DNA from 2 places in the Pseudoalteromonas sp. DL2-H2.2 genome. Region 2 is predicted to be linked to the other one. Evidence: predicted binding sites of a transcription regulator. Region 2 holds the regulator's gene; the other holds the start of a gene.
The links. The regulator sigma-54, encoded in region 2, starts transcription at its own class of promoters, with help from an activator protein. The targets are predictions, from matches to a motif close to GTTGGCACGNNNNTNGNNT.
Positions count from the first base shown of each region.

Region 1: L1285_RS19870 (FimV/HubP family polar landmark protein) is a predicted target of sigma-54. The motif match lies at 12,581-12,599, and genes of this name have one in related genera.

Region 1 covers NZ_JAKGBD010000015.1:13,299-28,622, forward strand. The annotation lists gene L1285_RS19825 (winged helix-turn-helix domain-containing protein) at 1-1,672, opposite strand, end outside; gene L1285_RS19830 (DUF5916 domain-containing protein) at 1,938-4,205, shown strand; gene L1285_RS19835 (SMP-30/gluconolactonase/LRE family protein) at 4,302-5,207, shown strand; gene L1285_RS19840 (ABC transporter ATP-binding protein) at 5,275-5,856, shown strand; gene L1285_RS19845 (DUF6136 family protein) at 5,864-6,940, shown strand; gene fadE (acyl-CoA dehydrogenase FadE) at 7,173-9,629, opposite strand; gene L1285_RS19855 (DUF6419 family natural product biosynthesis protein) at 9,839-10,129, shown strand; gene L1285_RS19860 (4-phosphoerythronate dehydrogenase) at 10,192-11,325, shown strand; gene L1285_RS19865 (aspartate-semialdehyde dehydrogenase) at 11,327-12,343, shown strand; gene L1285_RS19870 (FimV/HubP family polar landmark protein) at 12,673-15,324, shown strand, end outside.
Region 2 covers NZ_JAKGBD010000002.1:625,493-640,816, forward strand. The annotation lists gene L1285_RS05455 (DegQ family serine endoprotease) at 1-352, shown strand, start outside; gene L1285_RS05460 (trypsin-like peptidase domain-containing protein) at 513-1,595, shown strand; gene murA (UDP-N-acetylglucosamine 1-carboxyvinyltransferase) at 1,660-2,925, opposite strand; gene L1285_RS05470 (BolA family protein) at 2,938-3,195, opposite strand; gene L1285_RS05475 (STAS domain-containing protein) at 3,201-3,494, opposite strand; gene L1285_RS05480 (MlaC/ttg2D family ABC transporter substrate-binding protein) at 3,487-4,170, opposite strand; gene mlaD (outer membrane lipid asymmetry maintenance protein MlaD) at 4,175-4,720, opposite strand; gene mlaE (lipid asymmetry maintenance ABC transporter permease subunit MlaE) at 4,735-5,514, opposite strand; gene L1285_RS05495 (ATP-binding cassette domain-containing protein) at 5,511-6,317, opposite strand; gene L1285_RS05500 (calcium/sodium antiporter) at 6,547-7,506, shown strand; gene L1285_RS05505 (KpsF/GutQ family sugar-phosphate isomerase) at 7,516-8,487, shown strand; gene kdsC (3-deoxy-manno-octulosonate-8-phosphatase KdsC) at 8,488-9,039, shown strand; gene lptC (LPS export ABC transporter periplasmic protein LptC) at 9,036-9,590, shown strand; gene lptA (lipopolysaccharide transport periplasmic protein LptA) at 9,580-10,119, shown strand; gene lptB (LPS export ABC transporter ATP-binding protein) at 10,116-10,841, shown strand; gene L1285_RS05530 (RNA polymerase factor sigma-54) at 10,886-12,394, shown strand; gene hpf (ribosome hibernation promoting factor) at 12,420-12,707, shown strand; gene L1285_RS05540 (PTS sugar transporter subunit IIA) at 12,710-13,165, shown strand; gene rapZ (RNase adapter RapZ) at 13,178-14,023, shown strand; gene L1285_RS05550 (HPr family phosphocarrier protein) at 14,020-14,298, shown strand; gene mgtE (magnesium transporter) at 14,476-15,324, shown strand, end outside.

The DNA.
Region 1 (15,324 bases), on a different contig from region 2:
ACAGCAGCAGATCAGAGCTCACATTATAGCGGCGCTTTAGTTGCCCTGACTTACTGTAGATCAGCACCTCGTGGCCGTCGGAAGCCCATAGGGTTTGGCTGTCCAGCCAGCCAAAATGGCTGAGCGAGTGCGATAACTGTGGGGTAAAGGTTTGCACCACACCTGAGCGGTCAAGCAACAACAAACGGGACTCCCGGTTAGCCAGAATATAGGCATTGTCCGGGCTCCAGGTGACAAAGTTGACGTATTCATCGCCGGTGTGATGAGTCAGCTGGATCACCCGGTCGTTGCTGTGCAAATAAATCTCGCAGGCACCGGTGCGACGCGACATAAATGCGGTCTCGCCCAGGCTGTTCGTGACGGGCAGATAGTCATGGCTTGAGCTGGAAAAAATCGGCAGGTTGTCCTTGTCGCGAATATTCACCTGCCAGCTTTCTGCGGCACTGAAAATATTCCCCTGATTGTCAACACTCAGGCTGCTGAAGAGCCCCTGTGGCGTTGCAATAACCGGGTATTGTTGGCCATCTCGGGTGGTGGCAATCAGATTGTGGTGTTTGCTGCTGTCGTTGGTGATCATGCTGTGGTGTTTTGGGTCGTAAGCAATCAGCCACACGGGGTAAGGCCAGCGCATCTGCACCTTAGCATCTAAGGTGATCAGCCGCGAGTGCAGGTTGGCGTCTTTGATCAGGTAGTAAGTTTGCTGATCCCAGCCGCGCACTGTGGTGATCAGCTTATCTCCCTTGTTCAGCTTTAACGGGATAGGAATATATCCTTTACTATCAATAGTATATTGATATGCATGCGTCCCCGTTTTATCGTGTACCGTGGCAATCAGCTGCGTGTCTGAGCGCCAGCTGGGTGCCTGAATATGGTAACAGGGCAGGTCCTGTGATTGGTGGAGCTGCTGGCCCTGTGCATTGACTATCAGTAATCGACAGCCATCTCCCTGGTATTGCCAGAATGCAAGCCAGTCCCGAGCAGGGTGCCAGGTTGGTTTGGCAACCCGGTTATCAAAACTCAGGCGCGTATTTTGGTTCCCCTGCTTATCGCTGATAACCAGAGTATTAAAATCGTCAACATACACCAGCAGAGGTCTGCTGGTATGGGCTGCGACATCAAACTCCAGCCCCAATTCATAGGTAATATCTTCAACTTCATAATGTGGCACAGCAATGGACTCTGGTGCCGACGAAAAATAGGCAATGGCACTGAAGCAGGCGGCAACTATGGGTAATACCAGCAATCGGGCGTGTTTTTTACCATTGGTGGCGGGCTCAGTCGCTGAGGCACTCTGGACCTCGCTATGCGCGCGAGCCTGTGGCTGACGCAGCGCAACGGGGGCAATAAACACATAACCCCGTTTGGGCACCGTTTTAATAAAACGAGGCGCTCTGGCACTGTCATTCAGAATACGACGTAGTTTGGTCAGTAATTGATACAGGCTATTAGATTCGACAATGGTATCTGGCCATAACGCCTCGCTCAGTGCATCCCGCGACAGCACAGTGTCGGGCGAGGCGACAAAAAGTTCCAGTAGTCTGGCAACCTGAGGCTCAAGCTTAATGGTCACCTGGCTGTCTGGCGCACGCAACTCATCCTGACTGGCATCAAACTGCCAGGATAAAAAGTAATAGTGCTGAGTGCGTGTGTTTGTCTCCCTGTGTGAATCCATCTTAGTCAGGCTACCTTGGTTGTTTTTATCTGTATGACTGGCGCGGTATTCGAGTCTATACCAGTTTCTGTTAGTCCATTGCGGCTTTCGCAATCTAATGAAGGGCAATCAAGCGATCCCCCAAGTATATGAGCTGAAACTAACCTAGTTCAGAACAAAGTCAATAATCATCAGCGTTTGATCATCCTTATTCAGGAAACTTTCAGCTTTTTTACGACGCTTTTCTGCTGCAATGCGTGCAGTTACTCATATCGGGAGCAGTCATATGAAGCAATATTATTGGGTCTTGTGCATCGGTGCAGTATTGAGCAGTCAGATGCTAAAGGCAAATCAGGCCCGGGACACACAGATAAACCTCGACGGTCGCCTGGATGAAACCCCCTGGCAGAGCGCCAGGCAGTTTAGGCGTTTTTACCAGGTGGCTCCTGCCACCCTGACAGCCCATACCGATAAGGTACATGCCAGGGTATTTAGCGATAAATCAGGTGTTTACATTGGTATTGTAAACTATCAGGATGAGGCGAGCAGGCAGAAGCAGTTTAATATTCAGGACGCCTTTATGCAGGCCGAGTTCAATCGCATTGTGGTCGACTTTGCCGGTGATGGCAGTGGTGCCTATGAGTTTGCACTAACGCTGGGCGGCGGTACGCAGGATGCGGTATTGACTCCGCAGCTGACTAAAGACAGCGACTGGGACGGTGACTGGCAGTCAGCGACGTTCGAGGCGGCGGATTTTTGGTCTGCCGAGGTGTTTATTCCCTGGCATACGGTGTCTTTTTACAATTCGGCGCACCGTGCTGACAGCGCGCAAGGCGAAATCGGGATTTCTATTCAGCTTTATGACTTGAGTAAAAATTATATCTATGCAAATCAAAAACAAACAACCAGCAATAGCGATTTCTATCTCGGTATGCCTAAGCTGAAATCGGCCATCCCACAGCACAGCCAGCTGAGCTTTGTACCTTATGTGAGCCATCAGCAGCATTTTGCTGAGCAGGTGACAGATAACAGTAAGAGCGATGCGGGCTTTGATCTGTTTTATAAACCCAGTCACCACCAAAAATGGTCGGTGGCGGTGAACCCGGACTTTGGCCAGGTAGACAGTGACGAGGTCGATATTAACTACAGCGCCGTTGAAACGCTGCGCAGTGACAAGCGGCCTTTCTTTACTCAGGACATAGGCGTGTTCAGCGTGCAGGCATTGCAAGATACTAAGCTTATTCACACCCGGCGGATAGGCGCAGGCAGCGACGATGGCAGTGAGTTTATTACGCCCATTGATCTGGCTACCCGCTTTGTCCATCAGGGCGAGACCATGCAGGTCGGTGCGTTTGCTGTAAAAGAAAATGACCTCGACAGTGACGCCGGTAAGCGCTTTTATGCTGCCCGGGCAAAGTATCGACAAAAACATTGGCAGTCGGGTGTGCTGGCAACTTATACCGACCGTCCCTGGCTGGCGCGCAATGCGAAAACTGTTGCCTGGGACAGCCAATATCAAAGTGCCACCTGGTCGTTTCAGGGAGCGCTATTGGCCAGTCAGGTAGAGCAGCTAAGTGAACAGACGGGCAATGGGGTGTCAATGCAGCTGGGGTATCAGTTCTCACCAAACACCACCGTAGAAGGGCGTTATCTCAAGCTCAATGACCGTTTTGATAATAGCGATCTGGGTTATGCTCAGCGCAATAATTGGCAGTACAGTGAGGCAAAATTTAGCCATGCTATCAATAAACAAAGCGACTGGTTATCGCGTATTAAGCACTCACTAACATTGCGCTACGAGGCTGATAATGACGGATTGAAACTACCGGCCCGGCAGGCTTATCTGAGCCAGTGGTTGCTGGCCAGCGGCGGCCAGGTTGACCTGCACCTGGATAGAGTCAGCGGAGGCTGGCAGGACAATATCGGGCGTAACAGTCAGGCTTTTGAGGTGCCCGGAAATTGGGAAACCCGGGTAATGTATATCAGTCCTTATATCGGAAAATTCTCCTGGGCTGCCAGCTTTGAGTATGACCAGGAAGGGTTTGCAGGCAGTACGCAGCAATATGCGGTCGACTTGACCTGGCTGCCGCACCCAAACTGGACGCTGAAATTTAATAACTTTTACCGCACCGGGGATGGCTGGTTAGTGGCAAGTGATACCGATCAGGTCACTCAGTATGAGCGGGATTTCTTCGTTAATAAAATTCAGGTGAGCGGCCTTATCACCGACAAGCTGGAATTTTCTTCGACTTTGGAATGGGCAGTCCTTGAGGCGCGTAGCGATCAGGTTTTTGCATTACAGGAGAACCTGCGCCAGCTGTTACACAATGTGGACACCAGCTTTGAGGACCGCCGCCTGTCCAGCCAGTTTAAGCTGCGTTACCGGGTGGGGGCTTTGTCCGATCTGTTCTTAGTCTATCGCCGCGGTGCTGCTGTGGGAGACAGCTTACCCCGGGGCCAGATTGGTGCACAGGCCTGGCTGGAGAGCGCAAAACAGTTGTGGCAGGCACCGATGCAAGACTCGGTGTTAGTGAAAGTCAGGTATAAGTTCTGACAAACGCAGTGCAGCCCTTCGTTGTGTGAATATTTCTCAATTCACAGCGCGTGTTCAGCGTCGCATACTGAGTTTTTTATATTCAAGGACAAGGCAATGCCAATAAGACATACCGTGATTGTGGGCGCAGCGCTGAGCTTGCTAGCCTCGTGCATCGCTCATCAGAACACAACCAACTTGTATCAGGCGCAGGATTGGGTTTCGGATGGGATGTTTACTGACGGGGTAGAAGGTCCGGCTGTGGACCGTGATGGCGTGTTGTATGCGGTCAATTTTGCTCAGCAGGGCACTATCGGTCAGGTGAGGGAGCGCGATAAAGCAAACCTGTATCTGACCCTGCCCAAGGGAAGCACAGGAAATGGGATCCGCTTCGACCCGCAGGGTAATATGTATATCGCCGATTATACCGGTCACAACGTGCTGAAAGTATCGCCCGATAAATCGGTTGCCGTGCTGGCCCATAACCCGCACATGCACCAGCCCAACGATTTGGCGATCAGTGACAGCGGTGTGCTCTTTGCCAGCGATCCGGATTGGCAAAACAGCCAGGGGCAAGTCTGGCGGATCTCTCCCGATGGTCAGACTCAGTTGCTGCGGGCCAATATGGGCACCACCAATGGCATAGAAGTCAGTCCGGATAACCGGACCTTGTATGTTAATGAGAGCGTGCAGCGCCGTATCTGGGCATTTCCACTCGATGAGCAGGGCATGACTGGCACGCCAGAATTGTTTTACGAATTTACCGAGCATGGTCTGGACGGCATGCGCTGTGATGAAAATGGCAACCTGTATGTAGCCCGTTATGGCGCAGGCGAAGTGGCTATCCTTTCACCGCAAGGACAGCTTTTGCGCAAGGTTGCGCTGAAGGGCAAGTATCCGACCAATATTGCCTTTGGCGGCAAAGATGGTAAGCAGGTGTTTGTGACCATGCAAAAGCGCGGCGCTATTGAAACTTTTATTTCTCAATACGCAGGACGCGCTTTTAACCGACATACTTTGTAACGACAGCCGCATATGCCCGGCTCAGGTGTTTTGTTAATATCGGAACAGGCAACAATCAAGGACCTGTATGATAGAAATAAAACACCTGAGCAAAGTGTACCTGCACGACCCGGTTTTCTCTGACTATAGCGCGACACTGGCTGAGCAAAAGCTGTGCATTGAAGCGCCAAACGGGCAGGGGAAAAGCACCTTATTTAGGATCATTGCTGGTCTGGATGATGCCTTTCATGGCGCTGTGTTATTTGACGGGCAACCACAGCCTGCAGCGCAGCAAGTGGTCGCACTGGCCAGCGATTCAATCCCCTATCCGGAATTTTTGACAGCCCGGCAGTTGCTACAATTAACCGTCAAAAGCTGGGCGTGTCCCTGGCCTGAACTGATGATAGCTCAACTGGGGTTTGAGCCATTTCTGGATACCCGCTATGGCGCCTTGTCATCCGGTAATCAGAAAAAGTGTCAGCTGATCAACGCTATAATGCGTAATACGCCTTATCTGGTATTGGACGAGCCCAGTGCTGCATTGGATCATGCTAGTCTCGATGTATTGTTGGGCTGGCTGAAGCACCATCCTGCCCAGGTGATCATAAGCTGTCATGAACCCCTGGCTTTTATTGATATAGGCTTTGCCACTCAGCCATTATTTGGGTGAGGTAGTGATGTTACATTTTTATCAGTATCGATACCGGGCATGGCGCACGGCGCTGGCTGTGCTGATGAAACAGCTGCAGCAATTCTCATTGATGTTTGTGACGCTGTTTTTTATTTTTATTCCTCAGCTTATCATTGGCGTGTTTTATGGCCTGGGTAAACTGGTGTCTTTCGACTCGCATGACCTGGCCATAAAGGTAGCATTTGGCTTTGTGCTGCTGCAGAGCTTACTGCTACAGGCCGTTAAACCTGCAATCATGGACACCGCGCATCGCGTGTTTCATCCTACCTTGTTGCGTAGCCGGTTACATCAATATGCCGCTGACTGGCTCCTCTTACTGGCATGTCATAGTTTGTTTATTGCGGCGCTCATCCTGACAATGAGTATTGGCATTGATAAGCTCTGGCAGGCGCCGCAGCTGCCAGGCTTTATGCTGGTTCAGTGGCTATTTGCCCTGGCTTTACTCTATCGCCCGCAGACCTTGCTGAGCGCAATATTGGTTGCTTTTGTAGCCATCTGGTTGGTCCCCACTATCGAGATTTATCTGGCCGTTATTTTACTCTGGCTGGCGCTGGATTGGATCAGGCCCAGGTTCCGGGTAACACTGCCGCAGCCCCGGCTAAACCTTGCAAGCTTCTGGTACTATGTTATCCAAGCTTCTCCCTGGATGTTGCTGTGGCGCTCGGGGGCGTCATTACTGACACTGTGGGCCGGTTTGATCATTGCCAAAGAGCGGCCAGATCTTTTGCACTACTATACGTTAGTCATACTGCTCGTGAATCAGTTGTGGTGGAGCAGCCTGTATCTGGATACCAACAAACAGGTGGCCGGGCGCAGAGCCTATTGGCGCGGTCTGGGTGTGTATTCTCAGCTTGTACTTAGCCAGTCATTACTGATTTACGGAGTAAGCTTGGTGAGCTGGCTGGGAGGTGTACTACTGCTCGATGGCGAGCCATTCAGCCTGGCTGTGATATTGGGCAGCCCGCTACTGATGTGGGTGGTTCAGCGCCATCCACAACGTTTGGCTGTGGCCTGGGGCAGTTTCAGTGTCACTGTGATGATGATTAAAGTGTTGTTTATCTGAGTGGTAATACCAATTTGCTTAATTAAGTGTTCTATTTTGAGGCGAGAAAATATGTTCGATAACTAGGCAAAAATTTGTGAACCTATGTCTAAGGTATAAGGTTCTAAATGAGAAGTTTTTAACACAGTTAGCGTCATATTTGCTCCGTCAAATTGAACAGGTATTAAGTGAAATTGGTATAAATAGCAGGCATAAAAAAGGCCAGCTTAGCTGGCCTTAGATTCGAGACAAGTTACGCGGCGTTAGCGCCCGCGTCTTTTGCAACTACTCTGGCTTTACCAGCCAGTAGATCAGCCGGATCAAAGTCATCCACATTGATAACGGCCAGTCGCTTCGCTTCGACGGCTGCCAGTTTGTCGGCTTCGTCGTTGTTCAGCGCACCACATTCACGACCCATTTCGGCCACTTTGTCCAGGCGCATGAACGGTAGTTTTTCACCTTTGGCACGACACACTTTGTCGAACAGCGGCTCCACTTCCAGAATGTCCTTCAGTGTTTGCTCTTGTTTACCAATCAGGTTCAGTGGCTCATCGCGCAGGTAAATGTGTGAAGCCAGACGGTCACGGGCTGAGCTTGGCGTTTGCAGAAGCTGCGCCAGTTTGTGCTCCATCTGATCCGTCGGCTTACGGACCGGACGACCGAATGGGAACAGGATCAGCTTAAGCAGACCACGCAACGCCATTGACGGCATGTTGTTAATGAGATCCGCCAGAGCGCGCTGACACAGGTACAAATGTTCCTGACAAGCCCACTGAACGTAAGGTAAGTCTTCTTTACGACGACCTTCATCGTTGTAACGCTTCAGTGTGGCAGAAACCAGGTACAGGTAACTTAGCAAGTCGCCCAGTCGCGCAGAAATACGCTCTTTACGTTTCAGTGAACCACCAAAAACGGCCATACAGATGTCAGACATCAGTGCCAGCGAGGCACTAAAGCGTGCAGCAGCACGATAGTAATCTGCCGTTTCATCGTTAAATGGTACTTTGCTGAAGCGACCGCCAGTCAGGGCCAGCCACTTAGTGCGAACCAGGTTAGAAATGGTAAAGCCAATATGGCCCATTAATGCCTGATCAAAGCTGTTCAGCGCTTCTTCCTTATCCTTAATGGTACAGGCGTTGAGCTCAGCCAGTACAAAAGGATGGCAGCGGATTGCGCCCTGACCGTAGATTATCATGTTACGGGTCAGAATGTTTGCACCTTCTACTGTGATAGCAATTGGCGCACCCTGATAACCGCGGCCCAGGTAGTTATTTGGACCCAGACAGATCCCTTTACCGCCATGAATATCCATAGCATGCTTGGTTGAATCACGCATTTGCTCTGTCAGGTGATATTTCAAAATAGCAGAAATAACAGACGGCTTTTCACCTAAGTCGACGGCACCCGTTGACATGCTTACCGCTGCGTCACTGCTATAGGCGTAACCACCCAGTTTAGCCAGTGCTTCTTCAATCCCTTCCATTTTACCAATGGGCAGTTTGAACTGACGGCGGATACGGCTGTATGCTCCACTGGCCAGCGCCAGAGACTTAATACCACCGGTTGAGTTAGACGGCAGTGTGATCACGCGACCCACTGACAAACACTCAACCAGCATGCGCCAGCCTTGACCTGCCATTTTCGGACCACCAATAATGAAATCAAGCGGTACGAAGACATCTTCACCCTGAGTTGGACCATTCTGGAATGGGACGTTCAGTGGGAAGTGGCGACGGCCAATTTCAACACCCGGGGTGCTGGTTGGGATCAGCGCACAGGTAATACCAATTTCTTTTTTGTCACCAAGCAGGCCATCCGGGTCGCGCATTTTGAATGCCAGGCCCAATACGGTGGCTACAGGTGCAAGCGTGATATAACGCTTATTCCAGGTCAGGCGAATACCTAAGGTTTCTTTGCCTTCCCATTCACCTTTACAGACGATACCAAAATCCGGGATAGATGATGCATCAGAGCCGGCTTCCGGAGAAGTCAGGGCAAAGCAAGGGATCTCATCGCCTTTTGCCAGACGAGGCAGGTAATGATCTTTTTGCTCTTGTGTACCATAGTGCTGCAGTAATTCGCCCGGACCTAATGAGTTAGGTACACCAACGATAGAAGACAGCAGAGTCGACTTACTGGTCAGCTTTTGCAGAACGCAAGACTGCGCATAGGCCGAAAACTCCAGACCACCGTATTGCTTTTTGATGATCATGGCAAAGAACTTTTTGTCTTTCAGGTATTGCCATACTTCCTGCGGCAGGTCGGTCAGCTCGTGGGTTGCTTCCCAGTCGTTCAGCATTGCACATACTTCTTCAACCGGGCCGTCCATAAAGGCTTGCTCTTCCGCAGTCAGGCGTGGCGCCTGATACTGGTGAAGTTTATTCCAGTTTGGATTACCACAAAACAGATCGGCTTCCCACCAGGTGGTACCGGCGTCGATAGCGGACTTTTCGGTTTCTGACATGCTCGGCGTGACTTTTTTGAACGCCTTGAACAGGGGGGCAACGATGTACTGCTGACGCACGTTAGTCATTGATAGAGGGATGGCAATGGCTAAGAAGATTAACCAGGCAAACGCGCCAAAGGCCCCGGCGAAGGTGCCAATTAGCAACGTCGCCGCAGCAACACCCAGACAGGTGTTCCAGCTCGCACGGTGGTAGCAGGCAGCGCTAACCAGTGCGATTAAAGCGAGTGTAAATAAAAGTGTCATGTTGTTATTCCTTGTAAGAGGTCTGACCACATTGGCTAGGCTAGCTTGTTGGACCAGTGATTTCAAGCTTAAAAAGCATCTTATCTTCATTTTAGTTGCTAATTATTTACCACGCGAGTTAACCATGTTGGTGTTGTTTTTATGTAATTGGTTTGTAGTTTTTAAGTTCTTGCCTATAGTTTAGGAGATCATTCTAGGAGGGAATTGTCATGCAATATGGAACATTGTGTGTCGCGTCTGCGACGTTTTTTGCTATGCTGCTTTCAGCTCATCTTTATCAGCCTGCTGTTTTTCTTAACCTTGTCAGTTGCGTGTTGTGCGCCATTTACGGCTATCAGGGCGCCAGTATCATTGCCATGTTTCTAGCCTGGTGTAATGTACAGGCGTTTTTGGTCAGTCCGTGGATCAATTTGACCGAGCAACCCAGTATTAAAGTGCTGGTGATATTTTTGCTTTGCGTGATGTTTGCGGCCATCAGTATTGGGGTTCACAAACGTTAGTCTGTTGTCCAGGCGGTGGCTGCGGTACAATAAAGGGTCCGTGTATCGTTTGGGAAGAATGAATGAAGATCCTTGCAGATCAGAATATGCCCCTGGTTGAAGAGTTTTTCTCTGATCTTGGGGTTGTACAGCGTTTTGATGGCCGCAGCCTGAGCCCACAGCAACTGATTGACGCCGATGTGTTGCTCACCCGCTCTGTGACTCAGGTTGACAGCACACTGCTGGCCGAGGCATCGAAGCTCAAGTTTGTTGGCACCGCAACCATAGGTGTTGATCACATCGACCGGCCCTTGCTAACGCAGCGTGGTATTGGATTTGCCAGTGCCCCCGGCTGTAACGCGGTTGCCGTTGCTGAGTATGTGATCAGTGCTCTGTATGCGTATGCGCAGCACAGAGCGATTAATCTGCAAGGCAAAAAGCTGGGTATTGTTGGGGTTGGCAAAATCGGCCAGTGTTTACACGACAAACTGGCTGCCAGCGGGATTGAGTTATTGCTGTGCGACCCACTGCGTCATGAGTCCGGTACGCTGGCTCAGCATATGCCACTTGATGAGCTGCTGGCGCAAGCCGATATTGTTACGTTTCATGTGCCTTTAGTTCGGACCGGGGCGCATCAGACGCGCCATCTGCTTAATGCTCAGCGGATCTCGGCACTTAAGCCTGATATGCTGGTGATTAACGCAAGTCGGGGCGATGTGATTGATAATCAGGCGTTGTTAAATGCGCTTGAGGGCGGTCAGTCAATCGATCTGGTGCTGGATGTGTGGGAAAACGAACCCGATATTCTGATGCCGCTGCTGGCACACACCTTATTTGCCTCTGTGCACATTGCCGGCCATACGCTGGAAGGCAAAGCGCGCGGTACTCAGATGTTGTACCAGGCTTTGTGCAGCCAGTTAGGCGTAGAAGCGAGTAAATCGTTGGAGTCGTTTTTACCTATACCAGCACTGACTTCTTGCTATGCGGAGCATACGCTCAGTGAACAGGAACTCGGCAGACTGGTGCATCTGGTCTATGATATTCGTCGTGATGATGGCCTGATGCGCAGTAATATCGCCAGTCAGGGGTTTGATATGTTGCGTAAAAACTATCCCCCGCGCCGCGAGTTTAATACCCTCACGGTACAAAATGCGCCACAGTGTGGGCAACAGTTACAGCAGCTTGGTTTTAAAGTAGTTAATTCGAATGAGGAATAATATGTCGCAGAAATATGATGTGGCGGTGCTCGGGGCAACCGGGCTGGTTGGTAAGCAAATTATTGAAACACTGGCAGAGCGCAAGTTCCCGGTTGGCAACCTGTACCCGCTGGCGAGCAGCCGCAGCGCAGGTGAAGAAATTGAGTTTAACGGCGAAACGCTTACCGTGCTCGATGTCGCAGAGTTTGACTTTAGTCAGGCTCATATTGGCCTGTTTTCAGCTGGCGGTAGCGTCTCTGAGCAGTATGCGCCGATAGCGGCAGAAGCGGGCTGTGTGGTGATCGATAACACCTCGCACTTCAGATACGACTATGACGTGCCTTTGGTGGTCCCAGAAGTCAACAGCGCAAGCCTGGCGGATTTTCGCAATCGTAACATCATCGCCAATCCAAACTGTTCGACGATTCAGATGATGGTGGCGTTAAAGCCGATTTATGACGCTTATGGAATTGATCGTATCAATGTGTCTACCTATCAGGCGGTCTCTGGTGCAGGCAAAGAAGCGGTGGACGAACTGGCCAAGCAAACGGCTAACCTGATGAATGCAAGGCCGATGGAAAACGAGGTCTTCACCAAGCAAATCGCGTTTAATGTGATCCCACAGATTGATACATTTCAGGACAATGGTTACACCAAAGAAGAAATGAAAATGGTCTGGGAAACACAGAAGATCCTTGGTGACAGCAGTGTTATGGTTAACCCAACCGCTGTGCGCGTGCCGGTCTTTTATGGCCATGCGGAAGCCATCCACCTGGAAACCCGCATGCCTTACGATCTTGAGCATATCAAGCAATTGCTGAATGAGGCACCAGGCGTGGAACTGATCGAAGATGAGCAGGATTACCCCACACCGGTCAGCGATGCCAGCGGCAACGATACTGTATATGTGGGCCGCCTGAGAGCGGATATCTCACATCCTCACGGTCTGAACATGTGGGTTGTGTCTGATAATACCCGCAAAGGTGCCGCGACCAACAGCGTACAAATTGCTGAAGAGTTAATCGCACACTATTTGTGATCTGTTACAGGGTTTGTCGCTTATGACAGATCCTGACCTTCCTTTGTTGTCGCTTCCTGACGGCAGCATTTTGCCACTTTTCATTTCTCTTGCGCCATGTCGGTGTAATTCGTCTATCCTTGAGAATAATCAGGGGCTTAAATAAAGCCCGGCTAACTCATTAAAAAGCATGATAAGAATGTTAATTTTCAATACTTTGGCGATGGATATTCGCCGTTATCTGGTTTATAGTTGGCAATTGGAACAGAGCTTGCACAAGCCCTATTAAGCACAATTCAGTAGTCGCGTCGCCGCCAGGGCAACGCAAGAAGAGTATACAAAGGAACAGCATGCGCGGTTTAGCCTTTATTTGTATCTTAGCAATGGCCCTTATTGCAGCGCCCGTTCACACTCAGGATGGGACCGTTCTTAAAGGTCCTAAAGGGGTGGACCTCGGTCTTCAGGGGCGTTCAGTTGGCCCGATTAAGCCAACAGATACCCTATGGCGTATCGCGCACAAAATCCGCCCCAGCGACTCGGTTTCTATTTATCAGGTGATGCAGGCGCTGTACGAGAAAAACCCGCAGGCTTTTCTGGACAACAACCTCAACCACATGCGCGACGGCGCGTATCTGAAAATCCCGACTCTGGCCGAAATTCGTCGTGTTAACCCGGAACTTGCGCGGCAAAAATCGGATCAGGATGATGAGCTTTGGGAGCTGAAAAAAAGCGGCAAGCTTGATCAGGCGACCATAGACGCTGCCGACAAACGTGTGACACAAGCGCGTAAGGTCGATGTTGAAGAAGCGCGCGAAGCGCTCACCAATGAGCTCAAATCACTTAAGATGGAGCAAGACTCTCGCCTGCTTGATTTACAAACCCAATTTAAAACGTCTGTACGCAGTGTAGAAGAGATCCTCCAGGAAAATAACGAGCTTGAGAAAAAGCTGAATAATATTTCTGAAGAGCTCAAAAATGTTCAGGATCAGCTCGGCAGAGACAGTGAAATTCAGCAGCAACTTAAAGCCGTGATCGACATGCAAAACGAGTTGATCGCGCAGCAGCAAATGCAGGCAAAGGCGGACGCCGAGTTCAGTGTTGCTAAGCTATTTGCCAACCCTCTCGTTGTGACCTTACTTGCCACCATTCCCTCTTTGCTGATCATAGGTGCGGTGGTGATGCGTATGCGTAAACGCAAGGCAAAACCAGCCGAGGAAGACGATGAGTTCCTGCCGCAGTCTCCGGCTCCTGCAGCAGCCGGCGCCGCAGCTGCAGCAACAGCAGCCGCTGCAGCGGATCCCCTCGACCTCGATATTCCACACGATAATGCGGACGATGCACTCAATGAAGGCGTTCAGCTGGATGACGATATTCTGCCAGATGACGAAATCGTCTTTGACAGCCTGGAAGATGATGCGTTTGAAGAGGGCAGTGACACACTCGAACAGGATGAACTGGACAGCTTACTGAACGACGACATTGTGTTTGATGACGAGTCTGAGGACAACAGCGAAGAGGCTGGTGCAGATGACCTGGATGACTTTTTACAGCAGAATTTCGACGAAGGGGATGACAGTCTGGGTGATGAGATCACTCTGGATGTCGATGCAGAGTCGGCAAAAGACGATAACGACATACTCAGTGCCGATGATATTGACGACTTGTTCAACGAGGTTAGTGAAGGCACCGATGATGATACCCTGGATGTCAGTGATGACGCGCTTGCTGCATTGAGTGAAGAGCTGGCAGAGGAAAGCCTGGAAGAGGCTGGTGCAGCGGATGACGACTTTGATCTGGACGACATAGATAGCCTGATAGATGAAGTGGGAGAGTCGCCCCCAAAGTCCCCAGCGGCTGACGGAGCAGCGACAGATGATGGCTTGCTCAGTGCCGATGATATCGACGATTTGCTCGATGGCGCGCTGGATGATGAACCGGATATTGCTGAAGACGATTTCGATGTTGATGATATCGACAGCCTGCTGGACGAAGCGCAGGATAGCGGCGCAGACGCATCGCAGGCTGCAGATGCTGAACTCGACACTGATGATGATATTGACGCCTTATTGGCAGAGACGCAGGACGGTGATGCTTCTGGCGATACACTGACAGCAGAACTCGACGCTGATGATGATATTGACGCGTTGTTGGCTGAGGCGCAGGACGATGAAGCTTCTGACGATACACTGGCAGCAGAACCTGACCTTGATCCAGACGATGATATTGACGCGTTGTTGGCTGAGGCGCAGGACGATGAGGCCTCTGACGATACACTGACAGCAGAACCTGATGTAGATCCAGATGATGATATTGACGCGTTATTGGCTGAGGCGCAGGACGATGAAGCCTCTGACGATACACTGACAGCAGAACCTGATGTAGATCCAGATGATGATATTGACGCGTTATTGGCTGAGGCGCAGGACGATGAAGCCTCTGACGATACACTGGCAGCCGAACCTGACCTTGATCTAGGCGATGATATTGACGCGTTATTGGCCGAAGCACAGGATAGTGATGCATTGCCTGACGAACAACCCGACGATATCGACAGCTTGTTAGAAGATGAGCCTGAGACTGAGTCAGAAGAAGAGCTACTGGCAGAAGAGCCGGACGATATCGACAGCCTGTTAGAAGAAGCGCCGGAGGCTGAACCAGAAGAAGAGCTACTGGCGGTAGAGCCGGACGATATCGACAGCTTGTTAGAAGATGAGCCTGAGACTGAGTCAGAAGAAGAGCTACTGGCAGAAGAGCCGGATGATATCGACAGCCTGTTAGAAGATGAACCGGATGCAGCACCAGAAGGCGAATTGCTGACGGAAGAACCGGACGATATCGACAGCTTGTTAGAAGATGAGCCTGAGGCTGAGTCAGAAGAAGAGCTACTGGCAGAAGCGCCGGACGATATCGACAGTCTGTTAGAAGAAGCGCCGGAGGCTGAGCCAGAAGCAGAGTTGCTGGCGGAAGAGCCGGACGATCTCGGCAGCCTGTTAAAAGATGAA
Region 2 (15,324 bases):
CAAAAAAGTCAAAATCGAGATTTATCGCGACGGAGACACACGTACGCTTAATGTCGAATTAAAAGGTCAGAGCGAGCAACGTGCCGAAGCCGATCGCATTCACCCTAGCCTTCAAGGCGCGGTACTTGAGAGCGGCGAGCGTAATGGCAATCAGGGCATTGTGGTCGTCTCTGTAGAAGAGCGCTCACCCGCTGCCCGGGTTGGTTTGCAAGAAGGGGATGTCATTATGCAGGTCAACCGTCAGCGTGTTACCTCTGTGCGAGACATGAAGCGCTTGATTGACGACATTCAGGGTAATATTGTTCTGGGTATTAAACGCGGACGCGACTCGGTGTTTTATCTCATTCAGTAACCCGCAACACGCACCTGATTTAATTTGAGCAAACAAAAACACAGCGGCCATGGTCGCTGTGTTTTTATATCTACCCACTTCTTTGAGTCGCGCATTAATGCAGATTGGTATCAATTATGCCATCATTACGTTCTACACCGATAACTAGACAAAAATAACCGTGTTTAAATTACTCAAGCTCATTATCCCGCCAGTCTTTATTGGCTTAGGCCTGGCATTGATTATTATCTGGTTCACACCCGAGTTGCGGCAAAATGCCCTGCGCCTTGAACTGAAAAGCCATTACACCGCTCAGCATATGAGCTTTGCGTCTGGCGTTAACCGCGCAGCCCCGGCTGTGGTGTCGATTTTTTCAGAAAGCTTTAGCAATCAGCCGAGATTCAAACGACAAAATACGGTTCAGGAGCTGGGTTCCGGTGTGATCATGAGCCGTGAAGGCTATATCCTGACAAACTATCATGTCGTCAATAATGCCGACCAAATCATTGTACTGCTGCCGGATGGCCGGTTATTTAACGAAGTACAGTTGGTGGGATATGACACCATCACCGATCTGGCGCTGTTAAAAATCAAGGCTGAACACCTTCCCGTGATCCCGGTTGACGATACCTTTAGCCCACAGGTGGGTGATGTGGTGTTGGCCATTGGCAATCCGCTGAACCTGGGACAAACCATCACTCAGGGGATCATCAGTGCCACTGGCAAGCAGACCCTGACAGACAGCCAGTATAATAGCCTGCTGCAAATGGACGCTGCGGTGAACATGGGCAACTCAGGCGGCGCACTGGTGAACTCCAATGGCGATCTGGTGGGGATTACATCGGCCCAATTCAGAGCCCGATACAATATTGATATCCAGGGTATTTCGTTTGCCGTGCCCTACTCTCTGGCCAAAGACGTGATGGCTAAACTGATCAAAGATGGCCGGGTGATCCGCGGTTACCTGGGATTCAGAGGCACTCCGGTCGACAATACCGGGCAGGAAGTCACCAATGTGTACACCACCATAGTCGGCTTACGGATCAGCGATCTCGACCCACTGGGTCCGGCCTGGCAAGCTGGTATGAAGGAAAATGACATTGTCACCAAAGTAGCCGGTGAGCCCGTGAAAAACCCACAGCAGACCCTGCGTAAGATAGGCAACACAGCACCGGGAACCCAGCTGGAGTTTGAAGTCTACCGGGGCAATCGTCACCTAACCTTTATGGTGGAAGTGGCTGAGCTGGAAACGCCAATTTATTAGCCCGGCAATAAATTGAAGCAATAAAAAAGCGAGCTCAGCTCGCTTTTTTATTCGGTGTCATTTTTTAATTGTGGCGGCGCTTAATCTTCGCGCCCAGCTTACTGAGCTTATCCTCAATACGCTGATAACCCCGGTCAACATGGTAAATGCGATCAACCACCGTCTCACCACTGGCAACAATACCAGTCAAGATCAGACTGGCCGATGCCCGCAAGTCAGTTGCCATCACCTGAGCACCAGATAAGAACTCGGTTTCACCACAGTAGGCCGTATTGCCCTCAAGACGAATATTGGCCCCCATACGCTGCAACTCAGGCACGTGCATAAAGCGATTTTCAAAAATCGTTTCGGTAATGGTCGCGCTGCCATTGGCCACCACATTCAGTGCGGTAAACTGCGCCTGCATATCGGTCGGAAATCCAGGATGCGGCATAGTTTTAATATTCACACCCTGAAGCTCACGGCCCCGCATACTGACAAAAATGCTGTCCTGCGCTACCTCTACCAAGGCATTGGCATCGCGCAGCTTGTCTAATACCGGCTCCAGGCTGTGGTAGTCTGTATTTTTACACAAGACTTCACCCTGGCTCATGGCTGCCGCAACTAAAAAGGTACCGGTTTCTATTCTGTCCGGGAGGATCTTGTGCTCACACCCACGCAGAACATCGACCCCTTCTATTTCAATACGACTGGAGCCGGCACCCGAGATCTTCGCGCCCATGGCAACCAGACACTCTGCCAGATTGACGATTTCAGGCTCGCGCGCTGCGTTTTCCAGCACCGTTTTACCGTCTGCCAAAGTGGCCGCCATCAAGAGGTTTTCGGTTGCGCCAACGGATACGGTTTCCATGAAGATTTCGGCGCCATGCAAGCGCTTACCCTGTTCAACATGGGCATTAATGTAGCCGTTTTCGACACGGATGGTTGCACCCATTTTTTCAAGCCCGGCAATATGCAGGTCAACCGGACGCGCACCGATGGCACAGCCTCCCGGCAACGACACCTGCGCTTTACCAAATCGTGCAACCAGCGGCCCTAACGCCAGCACTGATGCACGCATCTGCTTAACCAGCTCGTAAGGCGCCAGTACTTTATCGACCTTGGCACCATCGATCTCTAACAGCTGACCGCGCCAGTTTACCTCTGCACCTAAAGTGCGTAATAAGGCTTCTGTAGTCCCTATATCCCTGAGTCTGGGTACATTACTGAATGTGCTTTTTCCATCGGCCAGAATCGCCGCAAACAGAATTGGCAGGGCTGCATTTTTAGCCCCGGAAATAGTGACTTCACCGTTTAAAGTGGTGCCACCTTGGATAACAAACTGATCCATTGTGGCTCCAGATTATTGAGGTAAGATAAATTTGCGCTCGCGTTGCCACTCAGTTGGCGTAAAGGCTTTAATGCTGACGGCGTGGATAGTGCCATCTTTAATCACTTCCATCAGCGGAGCATAGACCATTTGCTCGCGCTTAACCCGGCGCAAATCTTCAAAGCAGCCGCCTACTGCGATGACTTCGTAATGACTGCCTTCTGATTTAACTTTGACTTCGTCAAGTTTCAGCGCTTCTTGTAGTAAAGCTTCGACTTGGTTTGTTTCCATTGGACTCACTCAAATAGGTTACTGACCTGACCCAGCGCCATCAGATTTTGTAGCTGGTCAGGCACATTTTTTAACTCAAGACGGACGTCTTGCTGTTTTAATTTGCCTAAAGAGTGAATTAACCAAGCTAAGCCCGCGGTGTCAACCCTGGATACCTCAGAAAGGTCAAAATACAGGACTGACTGCGCATTTTCTAGCAACTGGTTAAGAAGCGATTCATTTGTCAGGCTATCTCGTGTGAGCTCGCCAACGACCGCGACAGTGTCGGCCGAGGGCTTGGTAAGTTGCAAATTAGGCATTGCCGTCGTCACCTCGAAACTGCACTGGCAGTTTGCTTTTCTTGTCCAGTAACTCAATCACACGTTCAATCCCCTGCTGACGTAAAATACCGTGCAGCTCAGATTGTTTGGCATCGAGCAAGCTGATCCCTTCTGCCATCATGTCAAAAGCTCGCCACTGCCCATTGCTGTCGCGGCGCACTTTAAAATCGATCTTGATATCCGGTTTACCCGCTTCGACAATCTTGGTTTTGACTATGGCGATTTTGTCACCATCGGCATCACGCGCCGGTTCAAACTCAACGGTCTGATCGGTGTACTGCGTGAACACACCAGCATAGGTTGCAACCAGGTAAGACTTAAAGACATCAATGAAAGTGCGAATGTGCTCAATGGCCTGACGCTTTTCTTCTTTGTCTTCAATATTACGGACTTTCTGAATATGGCTGCCCAGCACACGATAGGCGGCATATTTATAATCAATATACGGCAGCAGCTCTTCTTCAACGATCACCCGCAGATGCTCTTTGTCCTGCGCGATCATTTTCTGATCTTTGGTCACACGTTTAAAGGTGTTATCTGCGACTTGTTGCACCATAGTGTAAGGGTTGGTCATGTCCACTTCACTGGCAGACACAGTGCTGGCAAGTACAATCAGAAAAACACTTGCGAAGAAACCCAAAACTTTCGCCATCATGGTATTACTCACTACTTTGATTAAACAGGAATTGGCCAATCAGTTCTTCCAGAACCAGAGCCGACTTAGTATCAGTGATCATGTCACCATCTTTGAGTGCCGCGCTTTCAACGCCAAATAGCTCACCCAGATCAAGCTCATCATTACTCACCACTTCTTGCCCCAGACAGTTCTGCTTGGCAGACTTTGACGCAATCACCGGAGAAATACCCAGATATTGCTCACCCAGAATGCCTGACGTCAGGATAGAGACCGAGGTGGTATCTGAGAACTGACATTCATAGTGACTGTCGATGCTCATGCTGACAACCGGCACGAACTCTTGAGGGTGAATGCGGATCCCTTCAACGCGGCCGATAACAACACCACCGACTTTGATAGGCGCTCGGGTTTTAAGTGAACCGATATTGTCGAACTTAGCCTCCAGGGTGTAGGTTTCGCCATTTCCGCTGATCCCTGCATTGGCCACTTTCAGTGCCAGCATTACAAAGGCGGCCACGCCTAACGCAACGAACAGGCCGACAAGTATTTCTATTTTCCGTGTATTCATGTTTCTACAAACCCTTAACTTGAAAACATCACTGCTGTCAGAACAAAGTCGAAGCCCAGAACAGCAAGAGAAGAATGAACCACCGTTTCTGTGGTGGCTTTACTGATCCCCTCGGACGTTGGGATACAGTCATACCCTTTATATAGCGCAATCCAGGTCACGATCAGCGCAAATACAAAACTTTTAATCAGGCCATTGACAATATCCTGCTCAAACGACACCTGAGATTGCATAATGGACCAGAAACTGCCTGAATCAACACCCAGCCAGTCAACACCAACCAGGTGTGCACCGAGGATAGCAATGGCGGAGAAAATCAGCGCCAGCAACGGCATACTGATAAAACCAGCCCAAAAGCGCGGTGAAATGACGCGTTTTAATGGATCAATCGCCATCATTTCAAGGCTCGACAGCTGCTCTGTCGCCTTCATCAAACCAATTTCCGCGGTCAGCGCACTGCCCGCCCGACCGGCAAACAACAAGGCGGTTACCACAGGCCCAAGCTCACGTAACAAGCTCAGCGCGACCAGCGGCCCCAGACTGTCTTCTGCGCCATAATCGACCAGTACGGTGTAGCCCTGCAGCGCCAGTACCATGCCGATAAACAAGCCAGATACCATAATAATGAGCAAAGACTGATGACCCACCATATACAGTTGACGAACCAACAAAGGACCGCCTTTTCTGAAATTGGGCATACTGCACAGCGCTCCCAGTAACATCCTGGTTGCCCGGCCCAGCGACGCAAAACGGCTTAGCGTCTTATGGCCTAACTGCTGTAAAAAATCCATCAAAGGCTTCCTCCTGCCAATAACTCATCCTCATAAGGTGCGGCATCAAAATGGAACGGCACCGGCCCATCTGAGTGGCCTTGCAAAAACTGCTGCACCAAGAGGGATTCATGAGCCAGCATCTGCTCCGGTGTGCCGCTACCAATCACGCCTTGTTCGGCGATGATCACCACATGATCAGCAATACTGAGCACTTCGGTGACATCATGCGTCACGATTAAGGAGGACAATCCCAGCACTTCATTGAGTGACTTAATCAGACGCACTAGCACCCCCATTGAAATGGGATCTTGCCCTGCAAACGGCTCGTCATACATGATCAATTCCGGGTCGAGCGCAATGGCTCTGGCCAATGCCGCACGACGTGCCATCCCGCCCGATAACTCGGACGGCATGAGATCCCGCGCGCCACGCAGACCAACGGCTTGCAGCTTCATCAATACCACCAGGCGAATCAATTCTTCACTCAGTTTGGTGTGCTCACGCAGCGGGAACGCAATGTTGTCGAATACTGACATATCCGTGAATAAGGCCCCACTTTGGAACAGCATGCTCATTCGCTTACGTGCCTGATATAAGGCCTGGCGTGACATAGCTGGAATGCTGTCACCAGAGAAGAGGATCTCACCGCTATCCGGCTTAAGCTGACCACCGATCAGCCGCAACATGGTGGTTTTACCAATACCACTGGGCCCCATGATGGCCGTAATTTTCCCTTTGGGAACGGAGAAACTCATATTTTTGTAGATTGTCCTTTCACCACGAGAAAAGGTCAAATCCCTGACTTCAACTATTGACTGCGTCAAGTCGCTCTCCACATCATACTTTTTCAATTTTGGAATAATACGTTGTTTTGCCGTGATATGGAAAACCCTTAATGGTAAAATTTTGTAATTCATTCGCCATATTTGTTGTGCGAAATGCACGCTTGCTTATCCTCTATACCCCTTCTAAAAACGATGACTTTATTTATACATTTGATGCGCTATTTGTTACTATCTGCGCCATTGAATTTAGTAACTTGGCTTAGACTTCATGGTTTTATCGTTTGTCATACTCATTCTTGGATTCATTGCCCTGGTTTGGAGTGCCGACCGCTTCGTTTATGGCGCGGCGGCACTGGCTAAAAACCTTGGGGTACCAACGTTAATTGTGGGTTTGACTATCGTTGCAATGGGCTCCTCTGCACCTGAAATGATGGTCGCCGCGCAGGCCGCGCTGGTTGACAAAACAGACACCGCCGTTGGCAATGCCGTAGGCTCAAACATTGCTAACATTTTGATGGTACTTGGCATCACCGCACTACTGAGGCCGCTTGGCGTCGGCTCAGGCATTTTAAAGCGCGAAATGCCACTGCTGGTTGTTGTGTCACTGGCAGCCTGGTTGATCATCAGCGACAACCAGTTTAGCGCGCTGGAAGGTTGGCTGCTGTTAATTGGCTTTTTTGTGTTTATCGGTGGCCTAATCTATATCTCAAAAACCGGTAAAACCGACCAGGACGATCCGCTCATTTCAGAAGCCTGTGATGAAGTCCCAAGTGATGTCCCGATGAGCAAAGCCCTATTCTGGCTAGTCGTCGGCATGGTCCTGCTGCCGGTCAGTGCTGACTACCTGGTCGATTCCGCAGTAGACATTGCAAAGTATTTTGGCATGAGTGATCTGCTCATCGGCCTGACAATTATCGCTATCGGCACCAGCTTGCCTGAGCTTGCTGCGTGTGTGGCAGGTGTACTTAAAAATGAAGACGATCTTGTGCTGGGCAATATTATTGGTTCGAACATCTTTAATATTTTGGCGGTGTTGTCTATTGCCGGGATCCTCAATCCTGCAACGTTGGACAGCAACATCGCCAGCCGCGACATCTATGTCATGCTGGGCGCAACCGCTGCGCTGGTACTGATGAGTGTCAGCCTGAAAGGCCGTCGCCAGATCAACCGTGTTGAAGGCGGACTGCTCCTTGGCGCATTCTGTGGTTATATGTACTTCATTATTTAAGGATTCAGCATGAGCACGCACAACTTTATCGGCTCTGCCAGGCAGGTATTAGAAATAGAACAACAAGCCATTGCCGAAATTGCTCAGTATGTGGATACAAAATTTACCGCGGCCTGCGAACTTATGTTGCAATGCCGAGGTCGTATCATAGTTATAGGGATGGGCAAGTCCGGCCACATTGGCAACAAAATAGCAGCCACACTGGCCAGTACCGGCACACCTGCGTTTTTTGTTCACCCGGGTGAAGCAAGCCACGGTGATTTGGGTATGATCACCGCCGATGACGTGGTCTTGCTTATCTCAAATTCAGGTGAAACCCACGAAGTATTGGCTATCGTGCCGGTGATTAAACGCATTGGCGCACAAATCATCAGTATGACGGGCAACCCTGAGTCGAATATGGCAAAGCTGGCAGATATCCACCTGTGTATCAAAGTGTCCAAAGAAGCCTGTCCTTTAGGCCTTGCGCCCACAGCGAGCACCACAGCGACGCTGGTTATGGGTGACGCGCTGGCCGTCGCTTTACTCGAAGCCAGAGGTTTTACGGCGGACGATTTTGCCCTGTCACACCCCGGTGGCAGCTTAGGTAAACGCCTGCTGCTAACCCTGGCGGACGTGATGCATTCAGGAGAAGCCGTTCCTGTCGTTACACAAGGCTGCACCATTACCGACGCACTGGTTGAGATGTCAGGCAAAGGCTTAGGTATGACCACGATTGTCGATGCCCAGGGGCAACTCAAGGGCTTGTTCACAGATGGGGATTTACGCCGTATTATTGAACAACGACTTGACTTACACAGCACCCCGATTGAGTCTGTTATGACAAAGCACTGCACCACAGTGACACAAGATATGCTGGCCGCAGAAGCATTGCATATCATGGAGAAAAAACGCATCAATGGCCTAATTGTGATTGATGCACAAGGTTGCCCAATCGGCGCATTAAATATGCAGGATTTACTGCGAGCAGGAGTTTTATAAATGCTGTTTTCCGATCTTTACCAGCCCATAGACGACACCATTGTCCGTAAAGCACAAGCGATTAAACTGCTGATCTGCGACATCGATGGGGTATTTTCCGATGGCCGTATCTATCTGGGTAACCAAGGGGAAGAGCTAAAGGCATTTAATACCAAAGACGGTTTTGGCATCAAAGCGCTGATCAATGGCGGCGTTGACGTTGCCGTGATCACAGGCCGTCATTCACAGATTGTTCAGCAGCGCATGACTAGCCTCAACGTCAAACATATCTATCAGGGGATGGAAGATAAGTTGCAAGGTTACGCTGAGTTGAAAGACACATTGCAACTGGACGATCACGAAATTGCCTATATCGGTGATGATGCACCGGACCTGCCAGTCATGCTCAAAGTGGGCCTGTCTGTTGCTGTGCAAGACGCACATCCGATGGTGATCCGTGCTGCCGACTACAGAACCCTGTTGCCCGGTGGCTATGGTGCGGTGCGTGAACTCACTGATTTACTGCTACTGTGCCAGGGCAAATCGCTGGGTTATGAAGGCAGCAGCGTATGACCGTGCTTCGCGTCTTATTACTGATTGTATTCAGCCTCACTATGCTGTGGCTGTGGTACCCCTATTTATCGCAATCAGGTCAGGTTACCCAACGCTCCGAAGAGGTGCTGGCTAAACCCGATTACGTTGCCATCGACCTGAAACAAACCAATTATGCAGAAAATGGTCAGCTCAGCTATCAAATTACCGCTGACAGAATGGAACTTTATCAGGAGCTTGGTTTCAGCCATTTTACCGCGCCCATCTTTACGCTGCATAACGATCAGCAAAACTGGCAGCTCAAGGCCAATGAAGCCACTCTGTATGGCAATAATACGTTGATCCTGGAAGGGCAGGTACAGGCCACCAATCTGACAGCTGATGCCATGATTAAGCACATCAATGCCGACCATGTGCAGGTCGACATAAACGAAAAACATATGCGCTCTGAACATCCGGTGGAAATTACCGGGCCCAACTTAACGATTTCAGGAAAAGGCCTGGTGGCCGATCTCAACACTGAAATCATTGAACTCATCAACCATACTGAAACAATTTATTATGAGCAATAAATTAACCTGTTCCCTGATCTTACTGTGCACATTAAGTGCGTTTCATCCTGCGGCTTACGCAGAAAACTCACCCGCTGATCAGGTCATTATCAGTTCGGGCACCCAGCTGGCCCAGTTGCAAACCAATATCGGCGTGTTCGAAGAAAACGTCGAAATCATTCACGGCGAGCGTAAGATTCTGGCCGACCGCCTCGAAGTGCATCGCCGCGAAGAGCTTGGGAAAAATAAACAGCTGCTGGTCGCCACAGGCAGCCCAGCTGTGTTTCAGGAGCGTCAGGCCGATGGCACACTACTGAAAGCCACTGCTAAAGAAGTGCGTTATGACGTTGCAAACCGCATGTTGACGATTAAAGGCGGTGCCGAAATCAGCCAGGCGGGACAAAAGATCAGCGCCCAAACCATTGTGTACGACATGGAAAAGAAGCTGATCAGCGCACAACGTGGTGAGCAGGAACAAAACCGTGTTAGAACCATTCTTTTACCCGAAAAAGACAATACCAAGCAACCACAAGAGAAGGGTAATCCGTGAGTAAGTTAACCGCCACGGCACTGGCCAAAAGCTACAAGGGCAGGCAAGTCGTTAAGAACGTTGAATTGAGCGTTGAGGCAGGCAGTATTGTTGGTCTGCTCGGCCCTAATGGCGCGGGTAAAACCACCACCTTTTACATGATTGTCGGCTTGGTGCCCAGTGATAAGGGTAGCATTCACATTGATGATCAAGACATTACCTTGCTGCCTATGCACAGTCGGGCAAGGTTAGGCATTGGTTACCTGCCTCAAGAATCCTCTATTTTTCGTAAACTGACCGTCTATCAGAACCTGATGGCCATCTTGGAAACCCGTAAGGAGCTCAATAAAGAGCAGCGAGAAGTCATCCTCAACGAGTTGTTAGATGAATTTAATATCCAACATATTCGGGATAGCCAGGGTATGGCTTTGTCGGGTGGTGAACGTCGCCGGGTAGAAATTGCACGCGCCCTTGCGGCAGATCCAAAATTTATCTTATTGGATGAGCCTTTCGCTGGCGTTGATCCCATTTCGGTGTTAGATATAAAGAAAATTATCGAACACTTAAAAAACCGCGGCATAGGCGTGCTGATCACCGACCACAATGTACGTGAAACGCTGGACGTCTGTGAGAAAGCTTATATAGTGTCACATGGTGAACTCATAGCAGCAGGCACCCCGGAGCATGTTCTTGCCGATCAAACCGTGCGGGATGTCTACCTAGGTGAGCAATTCAGGCTATAGTTATAAGATTAGAAGTAAATAACAAAAAGGATTGTTAGAGATACATGAGGCAATCGCTACAGCTGCGCATGGGGCAGCAACTGACAATGACACCACAGCTGCAACAGGCCATTCGCCTGTTACAGTTGAGTACGCTAGATCTCCAACAAGAAATCCAAGAAGCGCTTGATAGCAACCCTTTGTTGGAAGTGGAAGAAGGTGAGTCTGAATCACATGACAATGAAACTCAGTCCAAATCGGATACTGAGTTAGAACAACACACAACCAATGATAATGACAGCTTTGAGGACTCGGCTGTCAGTGACTACGAACAAGACAGCGATGCTGCATTAAACAAAGACACAGTCAGTGACGATCTGGCAATGGACGTCACCTGGGACGAGTACATCAGTGCCGCCCCGGCAAGCAGCTCTGGCCCGATGCCAGAAGATGAAACCATCTATCAGGGCAAAACCACTGAGACGCTGCAAGAATATATGATGTGGCAACTAGAGCTCACGCCTTTCAGCCCAACTGACAGAGCCATCGCTTTGGCGATAGTGGAAGCCGTTGATGATGCTGGCCTGCTGACAATCAGCTGTGAAGACATTGTCGAGAGCATGAATCAAGACAATGACGACGAACACATAGAACTGGACGAAGTTGAAGCCGTACTGAAACGGGTGCAATTATTCGATCCCGTTGGTATTGCTGCGCGCAGCTTGCAGGAATGCTTGTGTATCCAGCTCAACCAGTTTGATCGCAACACCCCCTGGCTCACTCAAACCAAAGAAATCCTGACTGAACACATTGATTTGCTGGCTAGCCGCGATTATCGCACTTTGATGAAAAAGACCAAGCTCAAAGAAGCGGATCTGAAAGAAGTAATGACCCTGATCCACAGCCTGAATCCGAAACCTGCTGCCAGCATAGTGCAAGAAGAAGCGGACTATGTGATCCCGGATGTGTCGGTGAAAAAGGTGAAAGGACGCTGGGTTGTTGAGCTCAACCCGGACTCAATGCCAAAAATCAGAGTGAACGATCACTACGCCGCTATGTCTCGCTCCGTCAAGTCGAGCACCGATAGCCAGTTTATTCGCTCGCACCTGCAAGAGGCAAAATGGTTCATCAAGAGCCTGGAAAGTCGTAACGAAACTTTATTAAAAGTTACTAATTGCATTGTGCAGCAACAACAGGCATTCTTTGAACATGGCCCCGAGGCAATGAAGCCGATGGTACTCAATGATGTGGCCGAAATGGTCGACATGCATGAGTCCACGATTTCACGTGTCACTACGCAAAAGTATATGCACACGCCACGCGGTATCTATGAGTTGAAGTATTTCTTCTCAAGCCATGTCAGCACTGAAAACGGAGGAGAATGCTCTTCGACTGCAATCAGAGCATTGATCAAAAAGCTAATTGCCGCTGAAAACACAGCTAAGCCATTAAGTGACAGCAAAATAGCGGATGTATTGGCAGATCAAGGGATCAAAGTGGCTAGACGTACAATTGCCAAATACCGAGAGTCTTTGGCTATCCCACCGTCGAATCAGCGTAAAAGCCTGATTTAGACGTAACTACAGAAGGAAAATGCTTATGCAACTAAATTTAACTGGTCGACATGTAGAAATCACCGATTCGTTAAGAGACTATGTAACAAACAAGTTTGCGAAGCTAGAAAGGCACTTTGATCACATCAATAATGTGCATGTTATCCTAGATGTCGAAAAGCTGATCCAAAAAGCAGAAGCCACACTACATGTGAACGGGGGAGAAATCTTTGCCTCAACCGAACACCGGGATATGTATGCCGCAATAGACGGACTTATCGACAAGCTTGATCGCCAGGTGATCAAGCATAAAGAGAAGCTAACTCGACACTAATCATGAAACTAAGCTCATTGATTTCACAGGACTGCAGCAAAGCTGCGGTCCTTTTTAATAGCAAAAAACGCATTCTAGAGTACATCAGTGAACTGGCTCACAGCCAGCTTCCTGACAGTAATGCCCATGATATCCTGGACGCTTTACTGAGCCGTGAAAAACTCGGTAGTACCGGCATAGGTAAAGGGATCGCGCTGCCACATGGCCGCCTGCCTGGCATAGATAAAGTGGTCGCCATGCTGCTGGTTAACCAACAAGGCATTGCCTTTGACGCCATCGACAATCAACCCGTCGACATTTTTGTGGCACTCATCGTACCCGAGGGAGAAAATCAACAACATTTGCAGACCTTGGCAACAATCGCTGATAAACTTAAAAACAAGGTGTTTTGTAAACGAATCAGACAAGCTCACAATGATCAGGAGTTATTTGCGATAATTGAAGAGTTTGACAACTAACGGAGAGTTTCAGTGCAGCTAATTATTGTCAGTGGTCGTTCCGGCTCGGGTAAATCAGTCGCCCTTCGCGTACTGGAAGACCTGGGCTATTACTGCGCAGATAATATCCCAGTTAACCTGCTACCAGCATTAGTACGCAGCGTATCAGACAGTTATGATAAAATTGCTGTGAGCGTTGACGTACGTAACCTGCCAAAAGATCAGCAAGAGCTTGACGATATTCTAGAATACCTGCCTGGATTTGCCGAGCCCAATATTTTCTACCTAGATAGTGAAGACCAAATTCTGATCCGTCGTTTTTCCGAAACGCGTCGTCTGCATCCACTGTCGCTGGCCGATTTGTCGCTGGACAAAGCGATCAAGAAAGAAAAAGAGCTGCTTGATCCGCTTATCCGCCGTGCCAATATCACCATAGATACCACAGATATGAGCATCCACCAGCTGGCGGAGCGGATCCGGGAAAAAATTCTCGGTAAAAAAGACAAACAATTAATCATTACCTTTGAATCTTTTGGCTTCAAACATGGTATTCCGAAAGAAGCGGACTACGTCTTCGACGCCCGTTTTTTACCTAACCCACACTGGGAGCCAGAGCTTAAGCCTTTGACAGGTTTAGATAAACCCGTCATTGATTACTTGGCCAGCCACAGCCTGGTGCAAAAGTTTACCTGGCAGATCCAAACCTTTGTGCAAACCTGGTTGCCACACCTGGAGCGCAATAATCGCAGCTATCTGACTATCTCTATAGGCTGTACCGGCGGGCAACACCGCTCCGTCTATCTTGCCCAGACTTTGGGTGAGCGTTTTGCTCGTACTCATAGCAATGTGAAAATCCATCACCGCGAACAAGAAAAATGACACAACGCTTTGAAGATACTTTTCTGATCCAAAATAAACTGGGGCTGCACGCCCGTGCTGCCAGCGTGCTGGCCGAGCTGTCAGCCCAGTTTGACGCCAATATCACCTTATTCCAGGGCAGCAAGGAGGCCGAGGGAGACAGCGTGCTGGCGTTACTACTGCTTGAAAGCAGTCAGGGTAAAGAAGTGAAGGTCGTCTGCGAGGGGCCAGATGCCAAACGTGCTTTGCATGCCATCGGCAGCCTGATAGCCGATAAATTCAACGAATCCGAGTAGCGACCACGCGACTTACCCCTGTTCTGGCAGCGTCAGACTGCCACTTTCTCGCTGCTATCTCCCCTTTTTTAGTTATACCAATTGATATTAAAACAGCTATAATTATCATACGCCTATAATCAGTGCGCAATACACTCATGACAAGCTTAACTGTCGACTATCCAATCTGGGACGCCTATGCCTGAAGTTTTTGAACAAGACTACACACTGGAGCTTTTACAGCAAGTTACTAATGCCCTCAACAGTGGTCAGTTTGTTCAAGTCAGGCGCACATTAGCCGAAATTCCGCCGTGCGATACGGCATTGCTGCTTGAGTCCTCCCCACATAAAGTCAGAACCCAGTTGTGGCAACTGGTTGATCCGGACATACAGGGTGACGTGCTCGAGGAGCTGTCGGAAGACGTCAGGCTCAGCATCATTGCCAAAATGGAGCCTGAGCTCATTGCGGCAGCAACCGAGGACATGGACGACGATGACCTCGGTGAGGTCCTCAGGAGCCTGCCAGACCCCGTCTATCAGGACGTTATTGGCGCTATGGACTCTCAAGACCGAGCCCGGGCCACACAGGCGTTGTCTTATGTTGAGCACTCCGCCGGCGCGCTGATGAACACAGACACTGTGACCATTCGCCCGGATGTATCACTGGATGTGGTATTGCGCTATTTACGCCTTAAAGGTGAGCTGCCGGATGGCACCGATGACCTCTATGTGGTGGATAAGGACAATTGTTTTTTAGGTGCACTGCCCATCAGCGTGCTGCTGACCAGTCAGCCAGACAAGCTGGTCAAGGAGCTGATGAATGAAGAGCGTGAAACCATTCCCATTTCAATGGATGAAAGCGATGTTGCTCAGCTGTTTGAGCGCCACAACTGGATCTCAGCGCCGGTAGTCGACGATAACGCGCACTTACTGGGCCGTATCACCATCGATGACATCGTTGATGTTATTCGTGAAGATGCCGAACATAGCCTGATGAGTATGGCCGGTCTTGATGATGAGGAAGATACCTTTGCGCCGGTGTGGAAA